One region of the Pelagerythrobacter marinus genome, then DNA from elsewhere that is predicted to be linked to it. Evidence: predicted binding sites of a transcription regulator. Region 1 holds the regulator's gene; each other region holds the start of a gene.
What was found. The regulator LexA, encoded in region 1, represses DNA repair genes until DNA is damaged. The targets are predictions, from matches to a motif close to GTTCCNCNCTTGTTCT.

Region 1 (2,200 bases):
AGATCGCGCTGATGCCGATCGTGCTGTTCCATTTCCATCGCGCCGGGGTCTACGGCGCGCTGGCGAACATGGTGGCGATCCCGCTCGTCACTTTCGCCTCGATGCCGCTGATCGCGCTCGCCCTCGCGCTCGACGTCGTGGGCGCCGGTGCGCCGGCCTGGTGGATGGCGGGCAAATCGCTCGACCTCCTGCTTGCCATCGCGCATTTCACCGCCGAGCGCCCCGGGGCGGTCAAGCTGGCGCCGCAGATGGGGGCGGGCACGATGGCGCTGTTCGTCGGCGGGGGGCTGTGGCTGGCGCTGTGGCGGGGCCGGGCGCGGCTGTTCGGGCTGGTCCCGGCGATCATGGCGACTGTCCTCCTGCTGGCGGCGACCCCGCCGCCCGATGTCCTCGTTTCGGCCGACGGGCGGCATGTCGGGATCGTCGGGGAAGGCGAGCGTCTGCTGGTCCTGCGCGACAGCCGCAGCGCCTATGCGCGCGACAACCTGCTCGAACTCGCCGGTATCGAGGGGGCGCCGGTCCCGCTCGCGCAGTGGCCGGGCGCGCGGTGCAGCCGCGACTTCTGCGTCCTCACCATCAGGCGCGACGGTCGCCGCTGGACGCTGCTGATGGCGCGCAGCGCGGTGCTGGTGGAAGAAGGCGCGCTGGCCCGGGCTTGCGCGCAGGCCGACGTGGTCGTGGCCGATCGCTTCCTCCCGCGCAGTTGCCGCCCGCGCTGGCTCAAGGCAGACCGCCGCCTCTTGCGGCAGACCGGCGGGCTGGCGCTCCACCTCGACCGGCCCCGCGTCGTCACGGTCGCGCAGGGCCAGGGGCAGCACGGCTGGTGGCGGGGCTTCGGCGACTGATCGCCGGCAAGATAGCTGTCCTCCGGCCAGGGCCGGCAAGAGAGCTGTCCTCCGGCCAGGGCCGGTGCGGAGGGATGCCCCGGCGACCCGCCCGGGCGATCAGTGATAGCGGCGCAGGAGGCCCGAGAGCTTGCCCTGGACCTGGACTTCGTCCGGCCGGTAGACCTGCGGATCGTAGGCGCCGTTGGCCGGATCGAGCCGGACCATGCCGTTTTCGCGCCGCAGGTACTTCAGCGTCGCTTCCTCGTTCCGCACCAGGGCGACCACGATTTCCCCGTCGCGCGCGACATCGGTGCGGCGCACGAGCGCGAAATCGCCGTCGAAGATCCCCGCCTCGATCATCGAATCGCCCGAAACCTCCAGCGCGTAGTGTTCGCCCGGGCCGAGCAGGGCGGCGGGGACGGGCAGGCTGTTCTGTCCTTCGAGCGCCTCGATCGGCGCGCCCGCGGCGATCCGGCCGTGGAGCGGAATCTCGATCACGTCGTTCGCCGGCTCGGGCACGGCCTTTTCCGCGCGGGCGGCGGCGGCCCCTTGCAGGTCAACGACATTGTCGGCCGCGGCCCCGCCGGCCTTCGCGCCGCGCGCGGCAGGGGTCGAATCCTCCGGCTGACGCAGAACCTCCAGCGCGCGGGCGCGGTTGGGCAGGCGACGGATGAAGCCGCGTTCCTCGAGCGCGGAAATCAGGCGGTGAACGCCCGACTTGCTCTTGAGATCGAGCGCTTCCTTCATTTCCTCGAACGAAGGCGAGATCCCGGTTTCCTCCAGCCTTTGCTGGATGAAACGGATCAGCTCGTGCTGCTTTGCCGTCAGCATGGCGAAATCTCCCTGGTCGCCTGACACGATCGTGCGCGGTTGCGAACGAATGCGGAACAATTAGGCAACCCGGCTTGGCAAGTCAAGCAATTGCGCCGTTTTCGAGGCGATAGACCGGAACATCCGTTCCCGCTTTCGTCGCGGCGCAGTGCGGCGGGCGCCAGATCAGCGCATCGGCGCGGGCGAGCTGGGCGAGCAGGCTGCTGTCGCGCTGGCGGATCGGGTCGGCCCGGCCTTCGCGCAGCACGGCGCGCGTGAACTCCCCCCGCGCGCCGCCAGGCGGCAGGTCCGCCCCCGCGGGCACGGGCACCGCCCGCGGCAGGGGATCGGGCGCGCCGAGCATGGCGCGCAGCGCCGGCAGGGCGAACAGGAACCCGGTCACGAAGGCGGAGACCGGGTTGCCCGGCAGGCCGAGGACGAGGGTGTCTTCGCGCCGGGCGACGAGCAGCGGCTTGCCCGGCCGGATCGCCACGCGCCAGAAGGCGATCCGCGCGCCCCAGGTTTCGAGCGCCGGGCGCACGAGGTCGTGGTCGCCGACCGAG
Region 2 (2,200 bases), 680 kb from region 1:
CTCACGATCGTCCCCTTTGTCGAGGAAGCGATAATAGATGAGAGCGACATGGTCGATCAGCCGCTCACCCAGCCGTCTGATTGCAGCCTGTTCCCTCGCGCCACCCGGATCGTCGTATTCTTTCGATAGCAGACGGTCGCATTTGGACCAGACCACAAGCGTGCCCTTGTCGCCGCAAAGCTCTTCGAAGAGCTCGTAGTCATCTGCTGTCATCTCTTCGCGGAGCATTTCCCACTGGTTCTGCTCTTCGACATGCTCGAGGTCCCATGCGAGCTTGGCGAAGTCAGCCTTATCAGACTGACGGGAAATGACCGTAAACCTAAGGCAGACCGAACTGGATGCCGTCTTGAGACCAAGGCCAAACTTGCCGAGACTGGCAAGATTAGCTCTGGCAGGTGCCCCGTAACGCATAGCGTCGAACAGCATCTCGCTGTCCATGCCATCACCATTATCACCGAAGCACACGAATTTTCGACCGTCTTCGGCCAACTCTATTCGTACATTGACCTCGGTCGCATTGGCCGCGATTGAATTGTCGATGATATCAGCGGCGGCGGTATTGAAACTGTAGCCTGTGTCCCGAAGCCCGTAAATGAGCCGTGGCGCATCGGGTTGATTAATCAGATCATTCACTTAGCCGCCCCCTTAAAAGAGGGCACCTTTGCTGAAATCCAGCCCGCTACCCCCCGCGTCGAACGGTATCGAACTTAGCGGGATGATCGTTAAATGAAAGCTGACAAACGACTTGCGTTCAAAGACCGTCTCCGTTTCGCACCTCTGCATGCCTGAGATAGACCTCAACTTTTTCCAAGGTCCGTCGCCGCGGCCGCCTTCCCTGTCTTAAGTCCAAGACAAAGCGTGGATCGCCAACCGCGCGACGACCAAACCGTGTCGCCGACATGTGCGATTCCTTCAGGTGTCGCTCAATGCGATCCAGCAATTTCATGGCCTTCCTCGACTCACTCAGCACTTGTGTTCCTGTTTTGTTCTTAGTAGGAAGGTTCCATCGAGTCTAGGAGATTTCCTTCTCTCCTCAGACCGTCAGAAGGAACGACACGATGGAACATGTCAGAGAGGAGCTCGATCGCCTGATCCAGCAGCGACGGCTCGGATATTCCTCGATCTCGCGGATGATCGGACGAAACTCGTCCTACATTCAGCAGTTCATCAAGCGCGGCTCGCCGCGCAAGTTGGACGATGATGACCGGCGCACGCTTGCCAGCTTCTTCGGGGTCGACGAGCAAGTTTTGGGCGGCCCGGCCGCGCCAATGCGTGACGGACTGATCGAAATACCCGTACTCAATGTCGATGCATCAGCGGGCTTTGGAGCGATTGCCGAAAGCGAGACCGCCCATACACGCTTCGGCTTCGACGAACGCTGGCTTGCCCGGCTGACCCGGGCAAAGAGCGCCAGTCTCTCGATCATCCATGTCCTAGGCGACTCCATGGAGCCGACACTCAGCGATGGCGACGAAGTACTGGTCGATGCGTCGGACCAAGGTTCGCGGCTACGTGACGGCATCTATGTCCTGCGCGCCGATGATGCGCTGGTGGTCAAGCGCGTGACGCTCAAGCCAGGTGGCCGCAAGATCACCATCAGCAGCGATAATTCGGCCTATCCCAGCTGGGATGATGTCGATCGGTCCGAAATCCAGGTGGTCGGGCGTGTCATCTGGTTCGGACGCGCGGTTTAGGAGCTCCCGTTGGCTTAGATCCCGATTTCGAAAGGCTTTACCCTTTCCTTGGTGAGTTCGGGCTTGTCACTTGCCTGCGAAGCGCTGCCAACATCCTTGTCTTGCGAAAGCCCCTTGGCAGCTGCCGCTTTGAGCCTTTGCGTTACTTCGACGGCCGACGCTTTATCGCCGCTGTTGGACTTGATGGCCCGGCCGAGTTTCTCGGCATTATCTGCAATCAGCGTAAGGCCGTCGCGAAGCCGGGTGACCGTGACCAAGAAGGTCTTCCGATTGGCGAGATTACGTTCGCGACTGTCCATCACTGCGATTCCGCGATCAGAGGTCAGTCCCTGCGCCATGTGCGCATTGAGGGCATAGGCGAGGTCCATGCGTTTGAGCATGGGGTCGCCGCGGCTCAGGCGGAGCTCCTTCCCCGCTGATGTCTCCACCAAGACGCCCTTTGTGTCGATGGCCACGATCCTCGCACGGTCGGCGTTGAACAGCCCACGCTTGTGGTCGTTGTCGGT
Region 3 (2,200 bases), 130 kb from region 1:
GATGCCGTCGCAAGTCGGGCAGGCGCCCTGCGGCGCGTTGAAGGAGAACAGCCGCGGTTCGACCTCCTCGAGCGTGAAACCGCTGACCGGGCAGGAGAATTTCTCGGAGAAGACGATGCGGTTGGCGGGGATGCCGGCGCCCTTCATCGCGCCGCCGGCGGTGTTCCCCTCGCCCTCGCGCCCGGGCACCGCGCCATCGGCGAGATCGACATAGGCGAGGCCATCGGCGAGCTTGAGCGCGGTTTCGAAGCTCTCGGCGAGGCGGGTTTCCAGCCCCTCCTTCACCGCCAGCCGGTCGACCACCACCTCGATGTCGTGCTTGAACTTCTTGTCGAGCGCGGGCGCTTCCTCGATCGCGTAGAGTTCGCCGTCGATCCGCACGCGGGTGAAGCCCGCCTTCTGCCATTCGGCCAGTTCCTTGCGATATTCGCCCTTGCGCCCGCGCACCACCGGCGCGAGCAGGTAGAGCCGCGTGCCTTCGGGCAGGCCCATGACCCGGTCCACCATGTTGGAGACGGTCTGCGCCTCGATCGGCAGCCCGGTGGCGGGCGAATAGGGCACGCCCACGCGCGCCCACAGCAGGCGCATGTAGTCGTAGATCTCGGTAACGGTGGCGACGGTCGAGCGTGGGTTGCGGCTGGTGGTCTTCTGCTCGATCGAGATCGCGGGTGAGAGCCCGTCGATATGCTCGACATCGGGCTTCTGCATCATCTCGAGGAACTGGCGCGCATAGGCGCTGAGCGATTCGACGTAGCGCCGCTGCCCCTCGGCGTAGATCGTGTCGAAGGCGAGGCTCGACTTGCCCGAGCCGGAAAGGCCGGTGATCACGATCAGGCTGTCGCGCGGCAGATCGATATCGATGCCCTTGAGGTTATGCTCGCGCGCGCCGCGGACGGAAATCTGGGTAAGTGCCATGCGAAGCCGTGTTCCTGAATTGTTCGCCCGGGTCAAGTGGGGCAACGGGCGCGGACCGCCCGCCCCCGGGAGCCGCGATCGCGGCGGGGCGGCGCTGGATGTGGGGCCTGTCGCCGGTGATGCAACGCGTGCCGCCCCAACGGGGTCCACGCGCGGCGCGGGTTCTGTTAGGCGGGGCGCATGCATCGCCTGTTCGTTGCCCTGCCCCTGCCCGAAACGGTGTGCGACCGGTTGCTGGACGCGATGGACGGGATCGAGGGCGCGCGCTGGCAGGGGGAGGAGCAGTTGCATCTCACCCTGCGTTTCGCCGGCGAGATCGATCCGCCGGTGGCCGAGGATCTCGTCGCCGCGCTGTCCGCGGTGCGGGCGCCGGCCTTCGAACTCGCGATCCGCGGGGTCGGGCATTTCGCGCGCAAGGGGCGGCCGCACGCGGTCTGGGCGGCCGTCGCCCCGAGCGAGCCGCTCGCCATTCTCCAGCGGCGGGTCGAACGCGCCTGCCGCGCGGCCGGCCTGGCGCCGGAAACGCGCAAGTTCGTGCCCCACGTCACGCTTGCCCGGCTCAATGCCTCCAGCGGGCCGATCGGCGGCTGGCTGGCCGACAATGCCCTGCTGGCCACCGGACCCTGGCCCGTCGAATGCTTCGCGCTCTATGAAAGCCGGCTGACGGCGGGCGGATCGGACTACGCACGGCTGGAGGATTTCCCCCTCGGCTGACGCGGCGCCTGCCGTTCGTCGGCAAGTCCTTGCATTCGCCCCCGATCTCCGGTTCAACGCGCAGCAGCAAACCTGTCCTGCCCGGTGCCCCGCGCCCGGCCCGACACACGATTGGAGAGACCATGAAGGCCCATATCCTGGCCACCACCGCCATCGCATTCGCACTCGCCGGGTGCTCCACGATTGAGGAGGGCGCCGTGAATTCCGCCGATACTGCCGCTGCCGAGAGCGCGATTCCCGAGGCGACCGGCTATTTCGCGCGCCCGAGCAGCCTGCCGTTCCACGCGCCCGATTTCACGCAGATCGACGATAGCGATTACAAGCCCGCCTTCGAACAGGCGATGGCGATCCACAGCGCCGAGATCGAGGCGATCAAGAACAACCCCGAGCCGCCGACGTTCGAGAACACGATCGTCGCGCTCGAAACCTCGGGCCGGATGCTCGGCCGGGTGGCGACGGTGTTCTACGCGCTGACCGGCGCGAACACCAACGACACGCTCGACGCGGTCCAGGCCGAGATCGGCCCCAAGCTGTCGCAGCATTCGGACGCGATCACGCTCGATCCGGTGCT
Region 4 (2,200 bases), 710 kb from region 1:
GGACGGTTCGAGGAGCGTGTCTTCCGCGCAGACAGCTGCGGCCTTCGCCATCAGACAGGCCAGCATTGGCGGGGTCGAGAACTGCTGGAGCTCGACCTGTGCTTCGCTGCGAACGTGCCGTGGCGGCAAGGCTGCTTCGAGCCAGTCGAACCGCGCTTCGGCTTCGTGTACATTCGTCGCCAGATCGATCCGTGAGGACTCTCGAAGCCAGAGTAGTGCGCCGATCTCGACCGCGCTGTTGTAGTCGTCGATGGTCCAGGCGCTTCCCCAATCCAGAACACCGGTCTCTTCGGCGAACAGCCCGGAAATGTCGGTACGGGTAAGATGACGTCCCGAAGCAAGAAGCGCGGCAACTCGGGTGCCAATGGCATAGGCCAAGGGCATGGACGGCAACTGCTCGCCGGCGGGAAACAGGTCTGATTGAAACATGGCAATTCGTCCTCCTGATGAAGGCATCGGGACACGCCCTCTGCCGGATCAGGAATTCGAGAAGCTCTCTCTCCTCTACCGCGCCGCCTTGCGGCGCAGCCATGCTGTAAGTTCATCGTTCCAGTCGGTGTCGCGTGAGGATGGTTTGCGAACGTGGATCGTCCGCCCATCGCGGGCATAAGCGGCTAGGCCACGCGACGCGGCCAGCTCGCCGCCAGCATCGTGATCGACGAAGAGGTGAAGCTCGGTCACGCTCTCAGGCACGCTGACGAGACCGAAGCGCTCATTGCCCAGGGTCGCCCAGACGGGAATGCCGGTGAGAGCATAGGCCGACATCGCGCTCTCGACCCCCTCGGCAAGGCCAAGCTTGCCGGAAACTGGAGCGAAGAGACGAACAGCAGCTTCACCGAGCGCGCCGAGCGCGCGTTTCGGCTTTTCGAAAGCGGCCTTGCCTGAAGCCTCGGTAGACAGGAACGTGCGGTGGATGGCGATCGGGCCCTCGTCGAGGCTGACTGCCGCGATCATGGCGGGCAGAAAACGGGCCCGTCCTTTCGGGCCAAGCGGCGTTCGTGGATGGAAGCGGAGCGCCGGAGATGCGGCGAGGATGCCGCGGCTTTCAAGATATGCCTTTGCCGGACTGGCACGCAGTGGCTGTGCATCGCGCCAGATCCTCAGCGCTGCCGCCGAAGGTTTGCGGGTGCTGGTCGATTCGGGCTCGTTGGTGGTCGCAGAACCTGAAAAAAGCGCCGGTGCCTCGAAACCTTCACGCGCCAATGCAGACAATACGCTCTGCTGATCGCATCCCGCAAAGCAATGGAAAAGGATAGCCTGTCGACCGAGCGACACACCGAGTGACGGCGTGCGGTCATCATGCGCAGGGCAGCAGGCCATGCCCCTTGTGCCTGACCATTTGCCCCCTCGCGATTCACAAATGCGACGGGCGGTCCCGGCAAGCGACCGGTTGGGATGAGCTTGGACAGACAGGGACATGCGAGCTCCTCAGCAAGCAAAGTGGCCCCCTCATCAGCGTTCCTCTCCTCTCCCGAAGGCAGGCATTCGCTGCTTTCCTACAGGCATATGTTCTACTTATGTTCTATATCGATTCGAATCAATGGAGCACCACTCGAGATGACCCGCCTCAATCGTCGGACCGCGATAGCGGTCGCCTGTTTGGGAATGATCGCGACCTCCTCTCAGCAAGTCCGCGCCCAGGATTTCACCTTGTTCGAACACGCGGTCGTTCCGCCGAAGACGGACCAGCAGCCGGCAAGGCAATATCTTCCTGCAATCTACCAGGCCGAGCCAGCAAACATATCCTATCGGGAAAGCCTGTATATGGCGGCGATAGCCGAGGCTGAGCGCCGTTACGGGCTTCCGACCAACCTGCTTCGTGCTCTTATCTGGGCTGAATCCCGCTTTAATCCGATGGCTGTGAGTCCAGCCGGTGCTGCCGGGCTGGCGCAGCTTATGCCGGCCACGGCGCGCGAACTGGGCGTCCGGAACCGTCATGACCCTCTTGCATCGATCGACGGTGGCGCCCGGTATCTTCGCGATATGTTGGACCGGTTCGACGCGGTCCACCTGGCCTTGGCTGGTTACAATGCGGGCCCAGGTGCCGTCTCCCGATCACGCGGCATTCCCAGCAACGGTGAAACACCGCAATATGTCCGGTCCGTGTTGGGACGTTGGCAAGCAATTGGTACGTACAATTGACGAAACTGCCTGATTTCCGGCTATTGTCTGAAATCATGTGCCGGAATGAAAACGGACA

Region 2: a site for LexA is predicted at 975-990, ahead of T8T98_RS01215 (S24 family peptidase). Genes of this name have one in related genera too.
Region 3: a site for LexA is predicted at 926-941, ahead of uvrA (excinuclease ABC subunit UvrA). Genes of this name have one in related genera too.
Region 4: a site for LexA is predicted at 1,509-1,524, ahead of T8T98_RS01100 (DUF7146 domain-containing protein). Genes of this name have one in related genera too.

Annotation. Positions count from the first base shown of each region.
Region 1 is NZ_CP139719.1:935,588-937,787, forward strand. It holds gene T8T98_RS04390 (ComEC/Rec2 family competence protein) at 1-845, shown strand, start outside; gene lexA (transcriptional repressor LexA) at 945-1,658, opposite strand; gene T8T98_RS04400 (molybdopterin molybdotransferase MoeA) at 1,741-2,200, opposite strand, start outside.
Region 2 is NZ_CP139719.1:256,272-258,471, reverse strand. It holds gene T8T98_RS01220 (ATP-binding protein) at 1-633, opposite strand, end outside; gene T8T98_RS01215 (S24 family peptidase) at 1,059-1,694, shown strand; gene mobF (MobF family relaxase) at 1,709-2,200, opposite strand, start outside.
Region 3 is NZ_CP139719.1:1,065,415-1,067,614, reverse strand. It holds gene uvrA (excinuclease ABC subunit UvrA) at 1-915, opposite strand, end outside; gene thpR (RNA 2',3'-cyclic phosphodiesterase) at 1,096-1,629, shown strand; gene T8T98_RS05080 (M3 family metallopeptidase) at 1,752-2,200, shown strand, end outside.
Region 4 is NZ_CP139719.1:225,648-227,847, reverse strand. It holds gene T8T98_RS01105 (strawberry notch family protein) at 1-429, opposite strand, end outside; gene T8T98_RS01100 (DUF7146 domain-containing protein) at 505-1,320, opposite strand; gene T8T98_RS01095 (lytic transglycosylase domain-containing protein) at 1,558-2,142, shown strand.